Linked DNA regions of Sinobacterium norvegicum. The protein of the gene in region 2 interacts with the protein of the main gene of each other region in a pairwise test. Links are inferred from orthologs where the notes say so. Each region holds a gene or a part of one and is shown on either strand. Other genes may lie near its edges. The genes, in order: ligA and leuS.

The links.
Region 1: the proteins of leuS (region 2) and ligA interact in binary tests that used the Escherichia coli proteins (3 or more experiments, as listed by UniProt). The link is inferred for Sinobacterium norvegicum from one-to-one orthologs.

Annotation. Positions count from the first base shown.
Region 1 is NZ_CAKLPX010000001.1:533,154-545,465, forward strand. The notes cover bases 3,330-6,296. They hold ligA (NAD-dependent DNA ligase LigA), read right to left. Parts: upstream 5,839-6,296; coding sequence 3,820-5,838; downstream 3,330-3,819. Other genes in these bases: L9P87_RS02315 (transglycosylase SLT domain-containing protein), read right to left, coding at 3,330-3,808; L9P87_RS02325 (cell division protein ZipA C-terminal FtsZ-binding domain-containing protein), read right to left, coding at 5,920-6,296. Outside these bases: L9P87_RS02300 (GNAT family N-acetyltransferase), read left to right, coding at 1-1,118; L9P87_RS02305 (hypothetical protein), read right to left, coding at 1,120-2,586; L9P87_RS02310 (flavodoxin family protein), read right to left, coding at 2,717-3,172; more of L9P87_RS02315, read right to left, coding at 3,197-3,329; more of L9P87_RS02325, read right to left, coding at 6,297-7,911; chromosome segregation protein SMC, read right to left, coding at 8,129-11,638; c-type cytochrome biogenesis protein CcmI, read right to left, coding at 11,907-12,312. UniProt on the Escherichia coli protein: DNA ligase that catalyzes the formation of phosphodiester linkages between 5'-phosphoryl and 3'-hydroxyl groups in double-stranded DNA using NAD as a coenzyme and as the energy source for the reaction.
Region 2 is NZ_CAKLPX010000001.1:1,923,994-1,936,458, reverse strand. What follows is about bases 8,754-11,873. They hold leuS (leucine--tRNA ligase), read right to left. Parts: upstream 11,551-11,873; coding sequence 8,956-11,550; downstream 8,754-8,955. Other genes in these bases: lnt (apolipoprotein N-acyltransferase), read right to left, coding at 11,769-11,873; L9P87_RS08670 (LPS-assembly lipoprotein LptE), read right to left, coding at 8,754-8,848. In the rest of the region: ureA (urease subunit gamma), read left to right, coding at 1-121; L9P87_RS08720 (urease subunit beta), read left to right, coding at 130-459; ureC (urease subunit alpha), read left to right, coding at 452-2,155; urease accessory protein UreE, read left to right, coding at 2,206-2,700; L9P87_RS08705 (urease accessory protein UreF), read left to right, coding at 2,654-3,367; urease accessory protein UreG, read left to right, coding at 3,394-4,026; L9P87_RS08695 (hypoxanthine-guanine phosphoribosyltransferase), read left to right, coding at 4,153-4,710; L9P87_RS08690 (serine hydrolase domain-containing protein), read left to right, coding at 4,862-6,100; L9P87_RS08685 (globin), read right to left, coding at 6,095-6,520; L9P87_RS08680 (hypothetical protein), read right to left, coding at 6,613-7,137; holA (DNA polymerase III subunit delta), read right to left, coding at 7,217-8,230; more of L9P87_RS08670, read right to left, coding at 8,237-8,753; more of lnt, read right to left, coding at 11,874-12,465.

The DNA.
Region 1 (12,312 bases), 1.4 Mb from region 2 along the record:
TCGATAAGGCGCTATGGAATAACACCGTCAACGCTGACTATCCCTTTTTACAACATCAATTTTTACAGGCACTGGAAGACAGTGGCGCAGTGACGACTGAAAAAGGCTGGCAACCTAACCACGGGCTTATCTATGATGATGAGCGATTAATTGGCATCATCCCGCTCTACTTCAAAAGCCACAGTTACGGTGAGTATGTTTTCGACTTTGAATGGGCCAACGCCTATCATCGCAACCAACTACAGTATTACCCCAAGCTGTTAAGCGCCATCCCGTACACCCCGGCAACGGGTCCCAGGCTCTGCCTGATCGCCCCGTATGACAATGCTGAAACAGTATCCGCCGTCTGCGAACATCTCATCCAATACGCGCAACAACACCGACTATCCAGCTGCCACATTCTATTCAGCGACCCACATCAATCCAGCCAGCTAAAAGATGGCGGCCTGAGCCAGCGTCGGGCCGTTCACTTCCAGTGGCACAACAAACAATATCGCGATTTCGACCACTACCTATCGACTTTCAACGCCAGAAAACGTAAAAACTGCCGCAAAGAAAGACGCTGTTTAGCACAACAGCAATTGAGCGTTGAGTATTTTAACGGCGACCAAATTGATGATCAGCTATGGCGGCAGTTTGGTCAGTTCTATCAGGCAACCTACGCAAAGCGCAGTGGCCACGGCGGTTATCTGCCTGTTGAATTTTTCAGCCAACTCGGCCGGAATATGGCCGACAGTATCGTGTTGATGACCGCACGAGGCCGCCATGGCATCATCGCTGGCGCATTGTATTTCAAGGATGCAACAACTCTGTATGGTCGCTACTGGGGCTGTGCCGAGGAGTTCGACAACCTGCACTTTGAGCTCTGTTATTATCAAGGCATCGAATACTGCATTAACCACAAATTACAGCGCTTTGACCCAGGCGTTCAAGGTGAACATAAGATTCAACGGGGCTTTGAACCCAACTACACCTATTCAAACCATTGGCTTGCACACCCCAGTTTTGCTGAGGCAATTGATAATTTTTTGCAGCAAGAATCTCCTCACATCGAACAATACAAGGCGGACTGCGAGCAGTATCTGCCGTTTAAAAGCGTGCTGAATAGTGCCGAATAGGTTATAGCGCCCGATCAAATATCGCCACGCCCTGCTGGCTTTGTATGACCTCTTGCAGCCGTAAATTTTCATCCGTCTCACCAAGGGCAACCGATAGATTGATGTATTCTAAGGCTGGCTCTGGTTGATTAGAGCCGGAATAGCACCAGGCAATTCGTTCTGCCCAGCCTGCCGTCACGCCGTATTCGAGTGCTGCCTTCATATGTTCAATGCCCATCTGACATTGTTTGTCGCGTTTAGCATACCAGGCCTTGTCTGCATGAGAGCGCCCCAGCAACAAATACAGCTTTGGGTTGAATGCCAGGTATTGCTGCTGCTCTTCAGCGAAGCCATCCATTTTGCTATATGAGCCACCCCAGCGTGGTTCTAATTTGTTAATATAGGTGCTTCGTACGTAATAGCTGCCCGGATTCTGCTCGATGGCTGCGTCAACAACCTCCCGTCGATCAACCCGAACACCCCTGGCAGTACTGATCGCTATTAATAATGGATACACCGGCATCATATCGGGCCGCTCTTGCAATACATGATTAAAATCATTAATCGCCAGCCGGCTATATTTTGTCTGATCTTTAAATTGCTGTTCGGTAACACATCTAGCCAAACAACTCCCTCTGGCCTCCATGGCCTTATCAGCAAACCACGCCCCTCTGGCGGTATAGGCATAAATTGAATCAGTTTTAGCCACCCAACCATTAACCATCTCGAAGGTAATACCGGCCTCAACCAAATTTAAAAATGAAAAATAATAGGCGGTTTCCCACTGAATATCTTTGCGGTAATCCATTTCAAGCGCAGACAATTCTGTCTCAAGAGCGTCATAATCTGCCACCAGCAAATAAGCAGACATATTAATTTTTTGATTGCTGAGCTGGTTGCTTTGGTAAACCGCTTTGCCTGCCGCCTGCGCCTTTGAAGATTGGCCGATGAGACTAAAGTCTGGCGGGTTAAACAGAGACAGTTTGCCCGCATAAACAACCACCAACACCACGACCGCAGCTATTATTTTACCCCATGGCAGCGGCGGATGATCAACAGCCTTAACAGCCTGACCTATCTGCTGCTCATTCTGCGGCACCTGCTCTTGCTGTACCGCTTGGGCGGCATTGAATTTAGCAAAGAAAATACCACAGTGCCGACATTCTACAGCCTTCTTAGCAACCTGTTTTTGGCACTTTGGACAGCTGCGACGCACTGACACCTCAGAGCTATCGTTAGAAGACTCTACCGCCAGTGCACTGACAGATGTCGACTGGGGTGGTCGATGCTTGTTGATCACCACCTGCAAACCGGTGGCCGAGAGCTTTCGCTGATAGGCAAAAGCCGTTTTATGGGGTAAATCTTTCTTAATTAACTGCTGTTTTCCAGCGAGTAATCGCTGGGCATTGGTCGCCGACATATTCAAATCAGCCAAGGCTTTTAACACCGATTCTCGACTAGCGCCCTCAGTCGGTCGACCTAGACTCAATACATCCCATGTAGTCTCGATGATTACTCTCCGCTAACAATGCATTCTATTTATTATTCGGCGAATCTAGACAGCAACGCCAAAAGTCAAAATAGTCTATCAAATCAGTCGGTAAGTTACGAAATAGATTTTAATAAATACCAAAAGCCAAGCCCACTGCCAGCTGTTGTCCCAGCTCATAACACCGTTGCAATGCCTTGTTGTCTGGAATACCTTTGACCACTATTTCCGTGGCCACCTTTTTCAGCGGATAGCCCTTACAAATTCTGTCAACATCACGCACCGCACCACTACCATCATTACCCGCACTGACCAGCAAGGCATAACTGAGGTTCATCTGCTGCTCAATACAGGCATAATAGGTTCGATCGAAAAAATCTTTTAACCCCCCTGACATGGTACCGAAGTTCTCGGGGGTGGCGAAAACAACCGCATCACTACTTCTCAGCAATGCAGCATCAGCTTCAAAGGCGCGACAGAGAACCGTTTCAATCTCACTTTCCGTCAAGGCACCACGATAAGCCGCCTGGGCGAGACTTGCAGTGGAGCCGCTCTGGCTGTGATAGATAATCAACAGTCTTTTCACACTCTTCCCCACTAAAAAATTAGGTTAAAAAAACCACAGAAATTTACTGTCTCTGATCAGTTTAGCCTCACAAACTTCGAGCTGTTTGCGGTAACGCCAGGCGTTATCGGCAACACCCTGTGAAACATTAATTAACCACTGTTTGTTTTTATAAGTGCCGCGGTTATAGCCACCGGGGCCATCGTGATAGGCCAGGTACAACGCCTTATTGTCCCAGGGCTTAATATTAGTTTGCTTGACCGTATTGCTGTTATACCAGGCTATAAAATCAGCAGCATCACCAAAGTTTTTACGACTGGCTCCACTGTTACCCGTTTTGCTCTTATAGTCATCCCAGGTGCCATTGAGCGCCTGGGAATAACCTAAAGCGTTAGAAGGCCTAGAGCCAGGAAAAATCCATAGAAAAGTTCCCCGCTGAGGCCGTGCATCATGAACGAAACGAGACTCTTGATGCATAAAAGCCATGATGGTTGGAATCGATCCACCCCATTTCTTGGAGGCCTTGCTGGCATCTTTATACCAGCCACTCTTCTCCTCGAAGATATCGCAGACATTATCCGTATTGCTCGGCGGCGTGGTCGCACAACCTGACAACAATAAAGTGATGGCGATAGTCTTTAGATAAGGTATGTTCATCTGTTATCGGCCTATTGATGCTGCGCTATTAGACTTAACAAGCCATCTTCATCGATGACGTCGATACCCAGATCCTGCGCCTTGGTCAGCTTCGAACCCGCACCCGGCCCCGCCACCACACAGTGAGTTTTTTTGGATACACTGCCTGCAACCTTGGCACCCAAAGCTTGTAACCTGGCTTTGGCATCGCTGCGTGAAATACTTTCAAGGGTACCCGTCACCACATAGGTCTGGCCCTCTAACGGCAATTCGGCCTGCTCATCTATATCGATATCGGACCAGTGTACACCCCGCTCCTGCAGCGCACTGATCACCTCTAGGTTATGCTCTGCGCGCATAAAACCATAAAAATATTCGGCGACTACTGCACCAACGTCAGGGGTAAGCTGTAACTGCTCCCGATCGGCATCGACCAACGCCGCTAGACTGCCAAATTGCTGGCTTAATGATCGTGCTGTAGCCTCGCCAACTTCACGAATACCGAGAGCATATAAAAATTTATCCAGCGTTGTAGCCTTTGCCTTATTAATTGCAGCCACCACATTTGCCGCTGACTTAGGGCCCATACGGTCCAGACTGGCAAGCTGATAGTCATTGAGTAAAAATAAATCCGAGGCATTTTTGATCAACTCACGATCAACCAGTTGATCGATGATTTTGTCACCTAACCCGTCGATATCCATCGCCTTGCGAGAGGCAAAATGCTTGATTGCCTCCTTCTGCTGGGCCGAACAATATAAGCCACCGGTGCAACGAGCCACAGCCTCGTCGGCCGAGCGTTCGACAGGGGATTGGCAGACAGGACATTGCTGAGGCAGAACCAGATTTTCCGCGCCACCTTGACGCTTATCAATAACCACACTGACAATTTGAGGAATCACATCACCGGCTCGGCGTACGATGACAGTGTCACCAACACGAACATCGAGCCGCTCAACCTCATCCATATTGTGCAAGGTAGTATTGCTGACGGTGACGCCACCGACAAAAACTGGCTTTAAACGAGCCACTGGCGTAATGGCTCCTGTACGCCCTACCTGAAATTCGATTCCCTCGACTGTGGTCAGCTCTTCTTGAGCGGGAAATTTATGGGCAATGGCCCAGCGGGGTGCTCGCGAAACAAAGCCCAACCTCTGTTGGTCCGCAATGCTATTGACCTTAAACACTATGCCATCGATATCCATCGGCAGCTGGTCACGACGCTCGCCGAGGCGAGAATAATAGTTCATACAGGCTTTGGCTCCAGAGACTACCGCCGAATCAACATTAATCCTCAACCCCCATTGATTGAGTTGTGCGAGGATTTCACTGTGCCTGGCTGGTAGATCACCACCCTCAACCAAACCAACACTGTAACAACACATCTGTAACGGTCGCTTGGCGGTAACAGTTGGGTCGAGCTGACGGAGGCTGCCTGCGGCAGCATTACGTGGGTTAACAAACTCCTTCTCGTAGAGTTCACGCGCCTTATCATTGAACGCTTCAAAACCACTTCGCGGCATATAGATCTCTCCCCGCACCTCTAGCACGTCGGGATAACCGCTGCCAATCAACTTCAACGGGATAGAAGGTATTGTTCGTACGTTGGAAGTGATATTTTCGCCTACCTGACCATCGCCTCGGGTGGCGCCTCGCTCTAGCACGCCGTTACGATATAACAGGCTGACAGCCACACCATCAAGCTTGGGTTCACAGGCATATTCTATGTCATCGTCACGACCGAGTAGCTTTTTCAGCCTTGTGTCGAAGCTATCGAAGTCTTGCTCATTAAAGGCATTGTCCAGCGACAGCATTCTAACCTCATGCCTTACCTGCTCAAAGCCATCGAGGGGGGCGGCCCCTACTCGCTGCGTTGGCGAATCGCTACGCCTCAATTCGGGCTGACGGTCTTCTAACTCTTTGACCGCATGGAAAACACGGTCGTATTCAGCATCGGGCACTGTCGGTGCGTCCAACACATAATACTGGTAATTGTATTGTTCTAATAATGATCGAAGTTGGGTGATTTGTTCGACGACAGTCATCGCCATAATTGACTCCAATTACACCAAAAATAAGGGCGGATATATCCGCCCTTATTGTCACATTTATATAAATCGTTAGGAAGTCTATCAGCTAGACTCAGCCAGATGCTTTCTTGAAAATTCTTTAATATCTTGACGGAAATAATCCAGCACCTGCTTATTAATATCGCTGCCGTCCTTATCTTTCATCACACCATCAAAATTATTCGCTACATATTCCGCTGTTTGAATCATTGCCTCAAGTGCAGCCAGTGGGTCGGCAGGACCCGGCAACCCCAAATAGAAACTTACCCCAGGGATGACCAACTTCCCCTCCTCCTCGGCCATAAAAATTCCCGATTGAACCTGGTTGGCCACGTTAAACTCTATCGCCCCTTTGCCATTGGCCTGCTCGTTACGCTGATAGACCTTGTGCCTGTTCAACTGAATGTCGCAGGCCTTGAAAAAACCATGCAGCTTATCCGCGTCAAAGCCAGCTGTGGCTTTAGCTCGAACGTTAATGATTTGTACATGTTGGTAGTCGGCTACACTTGGTTCCTCAAAGCCATCGCTGTCGTTGGAATCATCACTTGGCGGCTGAACAACCGCTGAGGGTTTACCAAATACGGGGATGTCTGCTAAGCGGTCTAGCAGTGTTTTATTAGCCGTTTTTGTGTTTGAAATCACCGTCGCTTCGCTTGTCACCTTCGGATCATTGGCCGGCGCAGCATCTTCAACCTCGTCAGCGATAACTGTTTCACGGCCAGCCTCTACAGCCGGTGATAGCGTCGTCTCTTCGCCGGCCGTCGTTTCTTCCTTTGCAATAGCAGGTTTTGATCTATCGGTAGAGCGCTCTGCCTCTATCGCTGGCGGCACTTCAACCGATTCAGTCACCTTGCGGACGGACTTCTTCGGTGTTTTACGCGGCACAAAACCGGTTTGCTCCGCCAGGTCAACAACCTCATCCTCATCCTTGGCAACAGAGTCAATCAGCATTGGCACACTGCCATCACCCAGGTCAAAGCTTTGCTGTTCAGGAACCTTGAAAGGATTGCTACGATACTTTTTCTGTTGGCTGGTCGCAGCAGCTTCTTGCTTACCGGGTTGACTGGATAACGACAAATTTTCATACAGTGTCTCGGCCGTCACTTGGGACTGCCCAACATCGAGCTCTGACTGTTGCTGATCAGACTCTTCGATTTTCGCTAATATGCTGTCAGTAGCCCGTTCGTCATCGTTCAAATCGCCCTGCGCAATCACTGTCTGCGGCTCGCTATTGTTGGAGGCATTGTTTTGATCAGACTCGACGATGACATCAGTGATTTCAATGTCATTGCCAACGGTGACATCTGACTCGTCTGCAATAACCCGTGAATCCGCAGCATCTTCGTCGACGTCGTTAGAGAGCTCTAGATCAATGTCTTTTAATGAGGGCAAGTCGTCAACGGTATCGTCAAGTTCAGGTTTTATTGGCTCTGTTTTTATTGGCTCAGCATGCACTTCAGAAACTTCTGGCACGGACAAATTATCACGAACATCTTGCTCAACCTGCGCTAGCATTTGATCAAAAATGGCATCAGAGCTGGTACCAAGGTCGGCACTAACATCATCAATTTTATCCGTCATGTCATCGCTATCCACCACCTGTTGCAGTGTCTGTTCAGCAGAAGACAGCAGTTCTGGTACAAGGTCAGGTGATTGTTCTTTTGACGGGGTCGGGTCGCTGCTCACCGTCGATGGTTGACTGGGATTTATCGGCGCCGCAATACTCGACACGCTCTCGACCGCCGCATTGTCTTCAACCGGCGGGTTGAAGACAAAATCTGCAGCCAGGTCATCCTCGATAGTGGAAGCCAAAGCTTTTTTGCGCTTGTTATCTAAACTTAGGCTATCAGCAGCGGTGTCTTTACTGTCAGAAACTACACGCGCCCCGCCATTGGGTAGCTCGCTGAGATAATCGTCTATGGGGTCTTTACTGGCGACCTTCATACGCATGTTGGAACGCCGATCTTGAATCACTCGGCGAACACCATCGGCCAGAACCAACAAAATTAGCAAGGCGCCGATCAGCAGCATCCATTCGCGCATTCCTAGTTCCATAACCATGACTCCAAAACTGTCATATTTCCTCGACTTATCCTATCTCAAATCTATCACTTAGACTGTAACGCGAACACATACAGCCAAGCAATGTTATCGTTTTATTGTACCGATCCGTCGCGTATTTTCTATCGACCAAATCTTACGATAACTCCCTATTATTTATAACGCATGGCATTTTAATACAAGTTCATCAAACTGCAATACCACGGGCCTATTATAGTGCAGCCAGCTCAGCAGCCTCTTCAATATCCACCGTTACCAGACGAGAAACACCGGCTTCCTGCATAGTAACACCCATTAATTGATCAGCCTTTTCCATAGCGATCTTGTTATGCGTGATATAAATAAACTGTACAGTCTGTGACATTTCTTTCACGATGTTAGCGTAGCGCCCAACGTTGGCATCATCAAGTGGCGCATCAACCTCGTCCAACATACAGAATGGCGCTGGGTTTAGCTGGAAGATAGAAAAGACCAATGCCAGTGCTGTCAGCGCTTTTTCACCACCACTTAATAAATGAATCGTTGAGTTACGCTTACCCGGTGGTCGCGCCATAATAGTGATACCAGTACTTAATAAATCATCACCGGTTAGCTCCAGGTAAGCACTGCCGCCACCAAAGACCTTTGGGAACAAGTTCTGCAGGCCATTATTGACTCTATCGAAGGTCTCCTTGAACTTGCTACGGGTTTCTTTATCGATGCGACGAATGGCCGACTCCAATGATTCCAAGGCCTCCATTAGATCATTGTGCTGATCATCAAGGTACACCTTGCGCTCAGACTGTGTCTTATACTCTTCGATTGCCGCCAGATTGATCGCGCCAAGGCGCTGTATTCTGGTTGCTATACGCTGCAAGTCTTCCTGCCAACGCCCCTCTTCGGCATTTTCTGGCAGCCCCTCAAGTACCTCTGCCAAGACAAAGTCGGCCTCGACAAGCCGGTCTTCCAATGCTTTTCGGCGTACCTCAAAGCTCTGACCTTCGAGCCGATGTTTTTCTAATTCACTGCGCAACTGCTGAGCTTTTTCCTCGCAATCACCGCGCTTCTTCTCATTGCGCCGCATGTCACTGTCGACGCCATCGAGACTCTCACGTGCCTTGCTTAACTTTTCCTCAACTAATAGTCGCTGCTCAAGCGCTGTCTCCAGCTCTAACTGCACCTCATCTGCAGGCATTCTTGACTCTGCCAACGACTCGGCAATCTCCGCATGGTTTGTCTCGTATTGACTGCGCTGCCCCATCAGACGCTGTAGCCCCTGGGCAATACCCGAGATCTTGGTCTTTAGTGACTGACCACGCATCTCGAGCTGGTGAGCACCGTCTTTATTTTGTCTGGCCTGATGACGCATTCGCTCGAGAGATTCACGGCTGCTGTCGCGCTGCGCAATCAACTGCTCACGACGCTCCGCATCATTTTCCATCGCATCCAGCGCAGTCTGCAGCTCAAGGCGAGCCTCACCAAGACTTTCTTGTTCGACGTGTTGTAACTCTTGCTGCTCAGCAATCTCTGCGGCGATATTATCTCGACGAACCACAACCTGCTCAAGTCTGGCCTGCAAGCCACTGTATTTTGCCGATAACTGTGATTGCTGCTGCGACTGTTGTTTTAATTGTTGCTGTAGTAGTTCTCGCTGTTGCTCGGCCTTTTTCAGCGATGCTTGCTGCTCGCCCTGTTGCTCGCCCAACTGTTCAATCTGCTGTTCTAAATAGCTCAGTCGCTCGGTCAACTGCTCCAACTCTTTTGCCCGTGCAATGACACCGGACTGCTTGTCGTCGTCTTTGCTAACCCGCAGCCACTGAGCCCCGAGCCATATACCCTGTTTAGTCACCACCGACTCGCCAGCTGCCAATTGTGGCTGTAGCTGCTGAGCCTGAATGACATCGTCAACCACATAGACACCGCTCATCAGATTGGCAACATCAAAGCCAGAGGTCTTGTCAGCCAACAAGGATGCCGACAGGCGAGGCAATGTTGACTGTGGCTGCGGGTTATCGACGACAAAACCAATACTGCCTTTACTCAACTGATCCAGAGCCTGCGAAACACTGCCGATACTGTCGACGCATACTGCCTGTAAATAATTACCCAGTACTGTTTCAACCGCCAACTCAAACCCCGGCTCGGTGGTCAACGACTCACCCAACCTGGCCGCCTTATCCAAAGCCTGGTCTGCCAGCCACTCGCTGACAACACCGCCAGATTGTCCCAGCGCTGCCTGCTGAAGCGTTTCGAGGGAGCTAAAACGCCCTTTTTTAGCCTGGTATTCTTCCCGATACCTGTTGAGCTCTTCAACAAGCTGTTGAGATTGCTCACGCTTCTTGTCCATACCCTGTCGCAGTGAATCTACCAACTGCTGATCGGACTCAGCCTGCAATTCAATCTCGGCCAGTTCTTCTTGCAATAATTCAATCTCTTCACTTTCACCATCGCTGACCAGGCCTTTTTGCTCCTCACTGAGTTTCTCAACGCGAAGATCAATGCGGCGTAATACCTGCTCGATGTGCTGTATTCTCGATTGCTGAACCTCTGCCTGCTGACGCGGCTGCTGAGCCTGCTGATTGAAACTATCCCAGGCCTGCTGCCACTGCTGCATCAACTCTTCAGCATGTAATAATTGTTCCGCCGCCTCTTCTTCTCCGGCACTGAGCATCTCCAGCTCAGGCTCAATCTCAAGTAACTCCTGATTGAGTTGCTCAAGCTCATCCTCGTCCAGCTTTAACTGTTCGACAACCTCTTCAATAGAGGCGCTGACGCGATGCAGGTCACTTGCCAACTGGGCCTCACGTTGTTTCTGGTGCTGAATATTTTGTTCGCTGCGCGCAATCTCGGCACCCAGTGTGTAGAACTGTCCCTGGACCTCATTAAATTGGTCTGTTAACTCTGTATGCTGTGTGCGCTGGGCATCTATCATTGATTCGGCAGCTAGACGCTCAGTAATCACATCTTCCAATGAGTGTTCCAGCTGTTTGACCACGTCTTCTTGACTGCCGGCAAGTCCATCCAACTGCTGCCACTGAATGGCCTGTAATTGCGCCTTGAGTAAACGTTCCTGTGACCTGAACTCTGTGTATTGCTCTGCCGCTCTGGCCTGACGTTTGAGGTGAGACAACTGACGCTCAAGTTCTTCGCGTATATCGGTTAATCGTTCGAGGTTTTCATGGGTACGGCGCATGCGGTTTTCGGTGTCTCGCCGACGTTCTTTGTACTTCGATATACCCGCCGCTTCTTCGATAAAGACGCGGAGTTCTTCCGGCTTTGACTCGATCAGTTTACTGATCATGCCCTGTTCGATAATGGCATAAGAGCGCGGCCCTAAGCCGGTGCCGAGAAAAATATCAGTAATATCACGACGACGGCATTTAACACCATTGAGGTAGTAACTGTTTTGAGCCTCTCGCGTAACTTTTCGCTTAATCGATATTTCACTGAAGCGGGCATATTCTCCCGTCAGGGTACCGTCGCTATTATCAAAAACAAGCTCTATCGTCGCCTGTCCGACAGGCTTTCGTGCGTTAGAACCGTTAAAGATAACATCGGTCATATTCTCGCCACGTAAATTCTTGGCTGAACTCTCCCCCATTACCCAACGTACCGCATCGATGGTATTCGATTTACCACAACCGTTAGGACCAATAATGGCTGACATATTACTGCTAAAGCTAACAGTAGTCGGATCTACAAATGATTTAAAACCAGCGAGTTTTATAGACTTTAGGCGCATATAGAATAAATTCAAATATTCCCGTCGCACAGGCAACAGGAGGTCAATTAAAGAGTCATGGAGTGGCTGTAACAGCCGTTATATCGGCAGCCAATTATTATTTGAGTTATTGGCAAATCCCTAACAAACAGTACAACATTGGTAAACTAACCACTGCTAACTAGTGTATAGCTTTTCGACCCCAACAACTACGCTCAATCCACAAAGCTTGAACAAATAAATAGCCCAGCAATACCTTTGCGATATCGCGAGCTAAAAAGTCCGGTCGCTATTGTACTACCTGGCTAATTTCCAGGCTTAATGGCGACGCTTTTGATGGTTCAAAGGCGCCACTGACTATCTGATAATCACCGGCAGATGGCGTTACCTGACCACTTCTTGAGACCCTGGCAACAACCTCAACCTGAGGAAAGCTGGAAATGTTAACATCGGGCATCATCGACATGGTGTCATCCAGCGTTACTGTCAGTGGAAGTTTGCCGACAGTGGTGCGATGAATAGCCAGTGGCATCTTGGGGCCACCGGCAGCGCGAACATAGATAAACACGGTATCGGCGCTGGAGACATCGATGGAATCGGCCAACGATACGGTCACGGCAACTGAGGCAACCGCACTGTCATCAGCAGTCGGTGCTACAGCCTTATTTTGATCGCTAACAGTTGCCTGCTCACCG
Region 2 (12,465 bases):
TGAGGTGCTGACCGCTGAACAGGTGATGGAAGGTGTTGTCGATTTGGTTGATGAGGTGCAGGTCGAGGCAACCTTTCCAGATGGCACCAAACTGGTGACCGTCCACAATCCAATTGTATAGGTATGGCAATGAAACCAGGAAAAATTGAAACCAAGGGCGGCGATATTGAATTCAATGTCGGCCGTAAGACGGTAGAGTTGGTTGTTGCTAATAATGCCGACCGTCCAATACAGGTGGGCTCACACTACCATTTCTATGAGACTAATGCGGCGCTGAAGTTTGATCGTAAGCTGAGCCTGGGATATCGATTAAATATCATTTCCGGAACAGCCGTGCGTTTTGAGCCCGGTCAGACTCGTACTGTCGAATTGGTTGCGTTGGCCGGACGAAGAGCTGTCTATGGCTTCCGTGGTGAGATACAGGGACTGCTGCAAAAAGAGGGGGCGGGCGATGAGTAAAATGGATCGTACCACCTATGCGGAGATGTTTGGCCCCACCACCGGCGACAGGGTTCGCTTAGCCGATACAGCGCTGTGGATCGAGGTCGAAAAAGATTATACCCATTACGGCGAAGAGGTTAAATTTGGTGGTGGCAAGGTTATTCGTGACGGTATGGGACAGAGTCAGGCGGGCTACGAGTTAACACCGGATACCGTCATTACCAATGTGGTTATTCTCGATTACTGGGGCGTGGTCAAGGCGGATTTGGCGCTCAAGGCTGGGCGTATTGTGGCTATTGGTAAGGCGGGAAATCCTGATATTCAAGACGGTGTCGATATTGAAATAGGCCCCTGCACCGAAATCATTGCCGGAGAGGGGCAAATTGTCACCGCCGGAGGCATCGATGCCCATATTCACTTTATTTGCCCGCAACAGATCGATGAGGCATTGATGAGCGGCGTGACCACCATGATTGGTGGCGGCACAGGGCCGGCGACGGGGACGAATGCGACGACCTGCACGCCAGGTCCCTGGCATATCGGCAAGATGTTACAGGCGGTGGAGTCGGTGCCAATGAATATCGGTCTGCTGGGCAAGGGTAATACGAGCTTACCTGAGGCGTTAGAGCAGCAGGTGCTGGCCGGTGTCTGTGGTTTAAAGTTGCATGAAGACTGGGGTACCACGCCGAGCTCTATCGATACCTGTTTGTCGGTGGCGGAACAGCACGATATCCAAGTGGCTATTCATACCGATACGCTGAATGAATCTGGTTTTGTTGAAGATACGATTAAGGCCTTTGATGGCCGCACGATTCACACCTACCACACAGAGGGAGCGGGTGGCGGTCATGCGCCGGATATCATCAAGGCCTGCGGCTTGGATAATGTACTGCCGTCGTCGACCAACCCAACCCGCCCCTATACCATCAATACGGTGGATGAGCACCTCGATATGTTGATGGTCTGCCATCATTTAGACCCTAAAATTGCCGAGGATGTCGCCTTTGCCGACTCTCGTATACGCAAAGAGACGATTGCTGCAGAAGATATTTTGCATGATTTAGGCGCGTTCTCGATGATTAGCTCCGACTCTCAGGCGATGGGGCGGGTAGGCGAGGTGGTGACGCGGACCTGGCAGACGGCTCACAAAATGAAGCAGCAGCGAGGGGCATTACCAGAGGACAGCGACTGGAGTGACAATTTTCGCGCCCGTCGCTATATTGCCAAATACACCATCAACCCGGCTATTGCGCATGGTATCAGCCACGAGGTGGGTTCTATCGAGGTGGGTAAGCTGGCCGATCTAGTGATGTGGAAACCGGCGTTTTTTGGTGTTAAACCGGCGATGATTATCAAGGGCGGCATGATTGCCGCCGCGCCGATGGGTGATCCTAACGCCTCTATTCCGACGCCACAGCCAGTGCATTTTAGGCCGATGTTTGGCGCCATGGGTAAGGCGGTTAGTCAGACTTCCGTCAACTTTGTCAGCGAGGCTGCGGTGGCTGCTGGCATTGGTGAAAAGCTGGGTTTAGATCGGCGCTTGGTGGCGGTGAAAAATTGTCGCAGTGTCAAAAAGAAAGATATGAAACTGAATGACTACCAGCCCCATATGGAGGTCGACCCAGAAACCTATGAGGTGCGGGCCGACGGTCAATTACTCGATTGCGAACCGGCGACAGCGTTGCCAATGAGCCAATTATATTCGCTGTTTTGATCGGCTATTGCGCGACAAAAAGCAAACAACTCACAGTAGGTGGTAGTGATATGTTGATGTGCCAAGAAGTAGTGGTTGCAGCACCAGAGGCGACGATGCTTATCGTTGATCTCAGTTGGGATCAGCGCAAACGCTCTCGATTTAAGAGTGAGACACGATGTGGTCAGCCCATGGGCTGGATGATAGAGCGGGGCAAGGTACTCAGCGATGGCGATTGCCTGCTGGCTGAGAATGGTCAGCTGATTCTGGTCAAGGCAGCACTGGAAGATGTCTCTGTCGTCCTTACCGATAACCCCTGGCTGTTGGCAAAGGCGGCTTATCATTTGGGTAACCGCCATATGCCGCTGCAGTTGGGTGAGGGCTGGTTACGTTATCAACACGACTACGTGTTGGATAACATGGTGCGAGGTTTTGCCCTTGAGGTAGAGCGGCAGCAACGCCCCTTCCACCCGGAGAATGGTGCCTACGGTAATCATGGTGGTCATAGTCATGGCCATGATGATAGTCATGATCATGGGCAGCAAAGTCATCATCATGAGCACTGATTCACTGGCGCGGTTAAAGCTGATGCAGTTGGTCAGCCCAGCCTTGCCAGTGGGGGCATATGCCTATTCGCAGGGTTTGGAGTATGCCATCGATTGCGGTTGGCTTACCTGTGCAGAGGAGGTCGGTGATTGGTTGCAGGGGGTGATGACTCACGGTTTGGCATTTTTAGATCTGCCGGTGTTGATCCGTTTGCATCGTGCGGTTCAGAGCGGTGATCAGTCGGCTTTTAGTGATTGGAATGATTACCTGTTAGCCAGCCGTGAAACCAAGGAGTTACTGTTAGAGGATAGCCAGTTGGGTGCGGCGCTTAAGCGCTTGCTGAAAAGCCTGAACATTGGCGCGCTGTCTATTACCGGCGGTGAAAAAGAGCTAAGTTTTTGCAGTCTATTTGCCGTCGCAGGCGTCGATGCTGGCATCTCTGTGGAGGCATTGCTCGAGGGTTTTTCCTTTAGCTGGTTGGAAAATCAGGTGCAGGCGGCGACTAAAATTGTGCCGTTGGGGCAAACTGAAGGTCAGCGATTAATGGTACAGCTGATGCCTGCCATCACCGCCGCAGTAACGGATGCATTGGCTATGGATGATGAGCAAATTGGCAATAGTCTAACCGGAGTGGCCATGGCCAGTAGTTGGCATGAGAACCAATATAGCCGGTTGTTTCGTTCGTAAATTAAACACAATTTTTCTTTGAGGTAATGATGACACAGGTTTTACGCATAGGTATTGGCGGTCCCGTTGGTTCGGGTAAAACAGCACTGGTAAAGGCGCTCTGCGGTTATATGGCTGAGCACTATAATTTGGCGGTGATTACCAATGATATCTACACCCGCGAAGATGCCAAGTTTCTGCAGCAACATAAGGTGCTCGATAACGATAGGATTATCGGTGTCGAGACGGGGGGCTGTCCGCACACGGCAATCCGTGAAGATGCCTCGATGAATCTCGCCGCTGTCGATGAGCTGACCGAGCGATTCGACGGTTTGGAATTGGTCTTTGTTGAGAGTGGTGGTGATAACTTAGCGGCGACATTCAGCCCCGAACTATCCGATCTCACCCTCTATGTTATCGATGTTTCGGCAGGGGATAAAATACCGCGCAAGGGGGGACCCGGTATTACCAAGTCAGACCTGTTAATCATCAACAAGATTGATTTGGCGCCGCTCGTAGGGGCATCGCTGGAAGTGATGGACCGTGATGCCAAGAAAATGCGCGGCGATGCACCTTTTGTATTTTCAAATCTTAAAGACGAGACGGGGATTCAGACTATAATTGATTATATTGTCGACAAAGGAATGCTGACGGATAAGCATATCGTGGTGTCAACATAATTTAGATCAACGGCTTATAGTCAATAAGCGGTTAGTTTGACTATTAGGCCAGCTTTAGCATGAATTTTTAAATCGCTCGGGTTATAATCCCGCGCCTCTAAAGTTATCAATATCGAGACCGAGTGCATGAGCCAAGTAAGTGAAATACGCCAAGTAATGGCGGAAGCTGATCTTGTAGTTTCTGAGGAAACAATCAACGCAGCCTATGATAAAATGGCAGCGGAGATTACCGATAAGTTGGCCGATAAAGACCCGATCTTTGTCTGTGTGATGAACGGTGGTTTAGTGACAACCTCTGAAGTGACAAAGCGCTTACAATTTCCTTCGCAGATCGATTACTGCCACGCCACGCGTTATCGTGACGAGACAGTCGGCGGTGAGACTCTGGAGTGGCGCGCAACACCTCAGCGTTCATTAGAGGGGCGCGTGGTGGTTGTGGTTGACGATATTCTTGATGAGGGTGTCACCCTGGCGTCGATTATCGAGTCGTGCAAGGTTCAGGGCGCTGCGGAAATCTATAGCGCAGTGCTGGTCAATAAGTTGCATGACCGCAAAGTCGATAAAGCATTGGTTGGCGATTTTGTTGGTCTGGAAGTAGAAGACCGTTTCATCTTCGGTTGCGGTATGGACTACAAAGGTTATTTGCGTAACCTGCCTGCGATTTATGCCCTCAAAGATCATTGATTTGTAGCCGCTGTTGGTCGCATAAAAAAAACGCCCCACAGGGCGTTTTTTTATGCCTGTCAATAATGCGCAGCTAACCTCTATCGTTATCTTTTGGTGCCGTGTTAAGCTGATGTTAATCACGCCTATAATGAAAAAAAAGATACTGATTATGGTTAAAACAGTTAATAACAGTCCTCGTTTTCAGCTTCATGAAACTCTTGATATTGGTCACAGCAATTGGGATAAATCTGAATATCTAATCGCCAGCCAAAGCCAGATGGTTGAAATTTTCAAGACGCTTGCCGTTGAGCCGGGTGGCGAGGTTGCCGACTTTTCTGTCGCCACCAAACCTTGGCCTGTCGAGGGAATGATTTTTGCGGACCCATTGCTGAGTGGGCGTCAGATCAGCGGCGAACAGTTGCTTAACCGGCGTCTGTTCAATGATGGTTTGATGGTTGTACACCGAGGGCAGCTGGTACATCAATCCTACCGAAATGGCATGGTGGCGGATGATCGTCATGTTATTCACTCCTGTAGTAAGTCTCTGTGTGCGATGATGGTCGCTATTGCTGAAGAGGAGGGGCTATTGCAATTAGGGCGGCGGGTGATCGAATATTTGCCTGCATTTTCTCAGCATGCAGTATGGCAGGATGTCACGGTTCAGCATCTGCTGGATATGCAGGCCGGGATTTTATATAGCGAGGACTATAGCTCTGCGGATGCCCATTATTGGTCGTATACCCGGTCGGCTGGTTATTATCCGCCAACAGAAAAAGACCGTGCAATAGGCGTGCAGCAGTGGATGTTGGAAAATCTAGTCGAGGCACAATACCCTGCTGGCGAGGCCTTTGTGTATAACTCCTGCCTGACCAATGTGTTGGCGATGATACTGGAGGCCATTTATCAGCGGAGCTTTGCCGAGTTGTTCGAACTCAAGCTTTACCGTCATATAGGTGCCGAAAAGGCAGCCTGGCTGAATACCGATAGCAAGGGATTTACCATTATCGAAGGGCAGATTAATCTGTCGCTGCAGGATTTTTGTCGGGTTGCCTTGCTCACCCTTAATAAGGGGGTCAATTATCGTGGCGAGCAAATCGTCCCGGCCTGCTTCTTCGATGACCTAGTGGTAAGCGATGCGTCGTTGAAAAAAGCCTATCAGGCCCACGACCAGGATACTCTTTTCCCCTCTGGTCAGTATCACAATCAATTCTGGGTATTAGAGCCGGAGCAGCAACGATATTCGATGATTGGGATTCACGGCCAGTTTGCCTGGGTCGACCAATCGCGACAGTTACTGGTGGTCGGCCAGGGCTCCTACCCACACCAAGACAGTGCGCTGATGATGAAAACACTGAAAACGCTGTGGCATGGGCTGGCTGATTTCGCCGATAACAGGCCAGTATTATAGTTGTTGGGACGCCTGGTTAATATTGAACCGCATGCCGGCGACAGTATCCTGCCAGGCCTCGTTTTCTGCACTTGTCCACTCATTGCCAAGAGCCGTCTGGATGGTGGCGACATAGGCATCAATGAGACCGAAGTAATACCCCGTGTCTCTGACGTTATAGGTCAGGTGGCGGTAAAGCTCTTCCTCGGTGGCGGTGACGGAGTAATCGGGGTGTTTAACGGCATCCAGTAATGCGTCGCCAACCTTGCAAAACTTAATCAAGCTGACCTTGTTGAGGTCGAAGGGGGCGAAGATTTCTGCCGTTTCTGGGAAGTGCTGGAAGAATGTCGTCATCATCTGCAGAGCCAACTGGTTGGCGTTGCAGCGCTCTTTGGCGCGTTTGATGGAGGCGTCGACAATTTCTGCCTGGTGCTGATACATAATGCTGTCCATAGAATTGAATAGCATTGTTATAGCATTACAGTGAGATGGCGCCCTCGTCTGTAGGGACGAGGGCGCTTGTTTAGAATGAATTAAAGCGCGTTGTTATCACTGCCGATGAACAGGTAAACGCCCCATTCATCTTTGATTACCGCATCGGTTTTGATCAGGTGAGCGCCGATCTTAGCCTTGACAGAATCATTCTTGTAGCGTGTTACCTCGCCGCTTTTTGCCAGTGTTCTGGCCTGCGTCGTCTGCTGCCAATCGTTGCCTAAGCATTGCTCAATACGGCTGTTGAGTGTTTGATAGGCGTTGCTGGCACTCTGCTCCGAAGGGTACATTTTCGAGCAGCTATAGCTCGACTGTCCATCATTCCATACCCAAATACTGCAGGCGTTGGACACAATCTGATAGTTAGTATCGTAGATGGTGAGTTTTTTGTAGTCTTGGCCGGTGCCGCGAATATCTTCGAAACCATGCTGGTATTGACTAATGACTTCCTCGATACCTTCGCAAGGTTTGGGGGTGTAAATTGTGTTCTGGTAAAGCTCACAGCCGCTGGTAAGGAGTATAGCGGCGGTGGCGGAAATGCCGGAGAGTCTTCTTTTGCAGCCCATGATTATCCCTATGCTGATTGGCTTGTGCGTGTATTATTATGCAACAGATAAGCGTCAGAGGTAAACATTGAGGAGGGGCTCAGGGCTGCTGGATGGCGAGCGAGTGACCACAGACGGTTAAAACAAGCAGTGATAGCTCATCCCAAACATTACCCTTTTCTGCTCCCTTAGCCATATTGTCAATGCGTCGACAGTGGTCGAGCGCCCCGAGGCCTTGCCGCTTGCTCATCCGGGATAAGGCTTTGCGATATATTGGCTGGCGTCGGTCAAAGATTCTCAGCTGCTTAAAGCTGGCATTGATGTTAGTGCTGCTGGCCAATTGGACGAGAATGCGAACCTCGCGGGTTAGCGCCCACAGTATCAAAATGACTTCCGCTCCTTCGCCGCGCAAACCATTGAGGACCTTAAGAGCTTCGCCGGGGTTACCCGTGAGCATCCTGTCGCTGAGGTTGAACACAGTATATCGGGAACTGTCGGCAACGACCTGCATCACTGTCTTAGCAGTCACCGTATCACCGTCGACTAATAGTTTGAGTTTTTCTATTTCTTGTACGGCGGCGAGAAGGTTGCCCTCAACTCTGTCGGCCAATAGCTGACAGGCCTCTTGATCAGCCTTGAGTTTGGCCGCATTGAGGCGCTGCTCTATCCATTTAACCAGTTGGTAGCCTTCAATCGGCCAGAGCGTGACAATCCCCCCAACTTTATCAACTAACTTGTAACCTTTACTGCGGCTGGCATTGCTGTCGAGTTTGGCGCTGATTAATAGGATGATGGTGTCGGGATTGGGGTTGTCTAAATAGCTGGCCAAGGCCTTGCCGGCCTGCTCATCAAGCTTGCCTGCCTTCAGCCGAATCTCGATGATTTTACGACTGGCGAACAGCGATAAACTGTTGGCGCTGGTCAGTGTTTCTGCCCAGCTAAAGCTGCTGTCGACATGGTGTAACTCCCGCTCATCAAAACCCTGGCTGGCGGCGACCCGGCGCAGTGCCTCGCCCGCCTCTTGCACTAAGAGTGACTCGTCACCGCAGCACCAATAAATGGGTAATAGGCCAGATTTAGCATGCTGGTCGAACTGGTTTGGGCTCAGTTTCATCGTGGTTTAAGGCTGATCGAAAAACGATGAGTCTGATGTGGCAGCCGGTGGTGTCGGATTCTGTTGTTGCTGTTCCTCGGCCTGCGCTTGTAGCTCTAGCAAGCGTTGGTCGTCGATGGTGGCGAGCTGGTTGACGATGCTGACCGCTAACTGGGTGCGCAAATCACGCAGCAACAGCTCTTTTTCATTATCGGAGGCGATGACGTTATCGGGGTTGTTGTAATAGATTTTCTCAGCATAGACTTTTCGAGGCGGGATCAGTGTTAAGCCCTCGTTGTTAAGCAGAGTGAATTCGACCACCATCGTCAACTCATACTCGCTGGTCCTTGCCTGAGCATCGTAGCCAACGCTGCGCTCATCTTCCTTGACTTCGATAAAGGCGAGTTCGTAGGCGGTGCTGTCGGTGATGTCGGCGACATTGATATCGTAAAGAGTGAAGCTGCGTTTGATTTGCTCGATAATCGGGCCGCGAGTTTTACCGGTGAGCTTCAAGTTGGTAATAGGCTCTGCAATATCGACATTGCCGCGTAATTGGAAGCCGCAGCCGGCAAGTAGAGTCAAGGTAAGAACAACGGTGGCGAGGCCTATGTTGCGTAGACTCTTGGTCAATGTGTGCATGCAGAATCCTATGCGTTGCTGTCGTGTTAGGTTAAGTCTTTGTGTTCAATAGAAGACTGTAGCAACTGCCGGTAAATGCTGGCAAGCAGTTACTACAGATAGCGACGCTAGCCGACAACGATGTTGACCAGCTTACCCGGTACCACAATGACCTTGCGAACGGCCTTGCCATCCATGAAGCGCTGGACGTTCTCATCGGCCAAGGCGATAGCCTCAAGCTGCTCCTTGCTGGAGTCGGCGCTGACGCTTAGCTTTGAACGTACCTTGCCATTGACCTGAACAATCAATGGGATATTGGCCTGAACGAGTGCGGCCTCATCGACGGTGGGCCAGTGGGCGTCGACCACGGCGCCCTCATGCCCTAAGGCATGCCACAGCGCGTGGCTGAGGTGGGGCGTTATAGGCGATAGCAACAGGGTTACCGCTTCCAGCGATTCGCGAATAATAGCGGAGTTTTGGCCGCCATCTTCCTTGAACTTGCTGGTGTCGTTGACTAATTCCATCACCGCAGCGATCGCAGTATTAAAGGTTTGTCGACGGCCACAGTCATCGCTGACCTTGGCAATGGTCTGATGGATTTTGCGACGCAGACCCTGTTGCTTGTCGTTCAAGCTGTCGATGTCGAGGGCGACTTGATCATTTTGCACGTGGCTGTAGGCAAGACGCCAAACACGTTTGATAAAGCGGTTGGCGCCTTCAACGGCAGAGTCAGACCACTCCAGGGTCTGTTCTGGGGGCGCAGCAAACATGGTGAAAAGGCGGACGGTGTCGGCGCCGTAAATTTCAATAGCGTCCTGTGGATCGATGCCGTTGTTTTTTGACTTCGACATCTTGGTAACGCCACCGGCAATAACCGGCTGTCCATCGGCAATCAAGGTGGCAGTGGCGATGCGTCCTTTCTCATCGCGCTCTACCTTAACATCGGTTGGGGCAAACCAGCTCTTGCCGCCGTTGTCTTCTTCACGGTAATAGGTCTCGGCCAATACCATGCCCTGACAAAGTAGACGCTTGAAGGGCTCGTCACTGTTTACCAAGCCTTCGTCTCGCATCAGCTTGTGGAAAAAGCGGGCGTACAGTAAGTGTAAAATTGCGTGTTCGATGCCGCCGACATACTGGTCGACAGGCAGCCAGTAATTGGCCTGCTCAGGGTCGAGCATCATGTCGTTGACGTTCTTACAGGTGAAGCGGGCGTAGTACCAGCTCGACTCCATAAAGGTGTCGAAGGTATCGGTCTCGTGTTCTGCCGGCTGACCATTGTACTCTGTTTTACGCCACTCAAGGTCGCTCTTGATCGGTGAGTTAACACCGTCCATGACCACGTCGGTTGGCAGCAATACTGGCAGGCGATCCATGGGTACTGGGATTTCGCCACCCTCAGGCAGGTTCAGCATGGGAATGGGCGTGCCCCAATAGCGCTGGCGGCTGACACCCCAGTCACGTAAACGGTAGTTGGTAGTTGTCTCGCCCTTGTTGTTAGCGATAAGCACTTGGGAAATTGCGTCGAAGGCGGCATCGAAGTCGAGTCCGTCAAACTGACTGGAATTTACCAAAATACCTTTCTCGGTATAGGCTGCTTGCTCGAGATCGATGTCACTGCCATCGGCGGGCTTGATCACCTGGGTGATCGGCAGCTGGTAGGCCTTGGCAAATTCGTAATCGCGTTGGTCGTGCGCAGGAACGGCCATGACGGCGCCAGAGCCGTAATCCATTAACACATAGTTGGCGACCCAGACAGAGACCTCTTCTCCGGTAATGGGGTGGAGGGCTTTGAGGCCGGTATCCATGCCTTTCTTTTCCATCACCGACATATCCGCCTCGGAGACAGATTGAGTCTTGCACTCGGCGATAAAGTCGGCCAGGGCGCTGTTGTCCTCGGCCAGCTTTAAGGCTATCGGGTGCTCGGCGGCCAGACTGACGTAGGTCACGCCCATAATGGTGTCGGGGCGGGTGGTGTAGACATCGAAGCCGTCGGCAACGTTGGCAATTGGCTGCTGCAGGGCGAAGTGCATGGTAATGCCTCGGCTCTTACCAATCCAGTTGCGCTGCATCTGCTTGACCTGATCCGGCCACTCATCCAGCTGATCGAGATCGTTTAGCAGTTCATCGGCGTAATCGGTGATTTTAATAAACCACTGCGGAATTTCTTTGCGCTCGACCAGAGCACCTGAGCGCCAGCCGCGGCCATCGACAACCTGTTCGTTGGCTAATACGGTCTGATCGACGGGATCCCAGTTAACGGTGGCCATTTTCTTATAGACCATGCCCTTCTCGTACAGGCGGGTGAAAAACCATTGCTCCCAGCGATAGTAGTCAGGCTTACAGGTCGCTAATTCGCGGCTCCAATCATAGCCAAAGCCCAGACTTTTGAGCTGGGTCTTCATGTAGGCGATGTTTTCATCGGTCCACTTGGCCGGTGCGGTATTGTTGTTCATCGCAGCGTTTTCGGCGGGTAGGCCGAAGGCATCCCAGCCCATTGGCTGAAGGACATTTTTGCCGAGCATACGCTGATAACGAGTGATCACGTCGGTAATGGTGTAGTTGCGGACATGGCCCATGTGCAGCTTACCACTGGGGTAAGGGAACATGGCCAGGCAGTAGTACTTCTCTTTGCTGTCGTCTATGTCGACTTCAAAGCTTTTGCTCTGCTCCCAGTATTGTTGAGATTGAGCTTCGAGTTTTTTCGGAGAATATAGTTCTTCCATCGTACCGTTCTTCTGCTAGGTCGCACGTAGGCGGAGAATAACAACACAGCTAATTAGGCTGAAACAGCTGTGCGGATAATAAAAATTTGGGGCGTAGGATACCGCAGCGACAGGGCTCAAGCCACCTTATATGGCCAAACTAGCGTGCATTATTTAACGATCAGCAACGATATTGGTTTGCTGGCGATGATATTGCCGCTGCGGGCGGCAATTCACTGCTATTGAACAGCGCTGCCCAGCCTCGCCCAGGGTGTCGTGCCCTGCATGATATCGACGCTGCCGGTCAATGTTTGATGCTGGAATTGTTCGCTTTGCTGCACGATTCTGCCGCGGTGATCGATGATGGCAGAGACACCATTATTGGTGGCGCGTAACATCCAGCGACCGTTTTCCAAGGCGCGCATTTGCGCCATCTGCAGGTGCTGCAGCGGCCCGATTGAGGCGCCAAACCAGGCGTCATTACTAACGGTGAGCAAGAGGTCGCTATTGGCGGCATGGCGCTGCGATAAATCGGGATAGACTACTTCGTAGCAGATCAATGGCAGCAGTTTAGCCTGGTCGGTGATCAGTAATGACTGATTGCTGTCGCCGGGACGAAAGTTTGACATCGGCATGTCGAAGAAATCGATCACTCCACGCAGGACTGATTCCAGTGGTACGTATTCGCCAAAGGGCACCAGTCGCTGTTTGAAGTAGATCGATTGTTCGGCGCCACTGGCGACAATGCTGTTGTGAAAAATCGTCCGCTGTTTACCGTTATCAGTAATGTTGCGTCGATAGGGAATACCGGTTATCAGCGTGCTGTTATGTTGCCGAGCCTGTGCCGACATGGTTTTGAGAAAGGGCTTGGCGCGCTGGTAGAGCATGGGCACGGCGGCCTCGGGCCAGATCACTAAGTCGTGTCCCCACACCTTG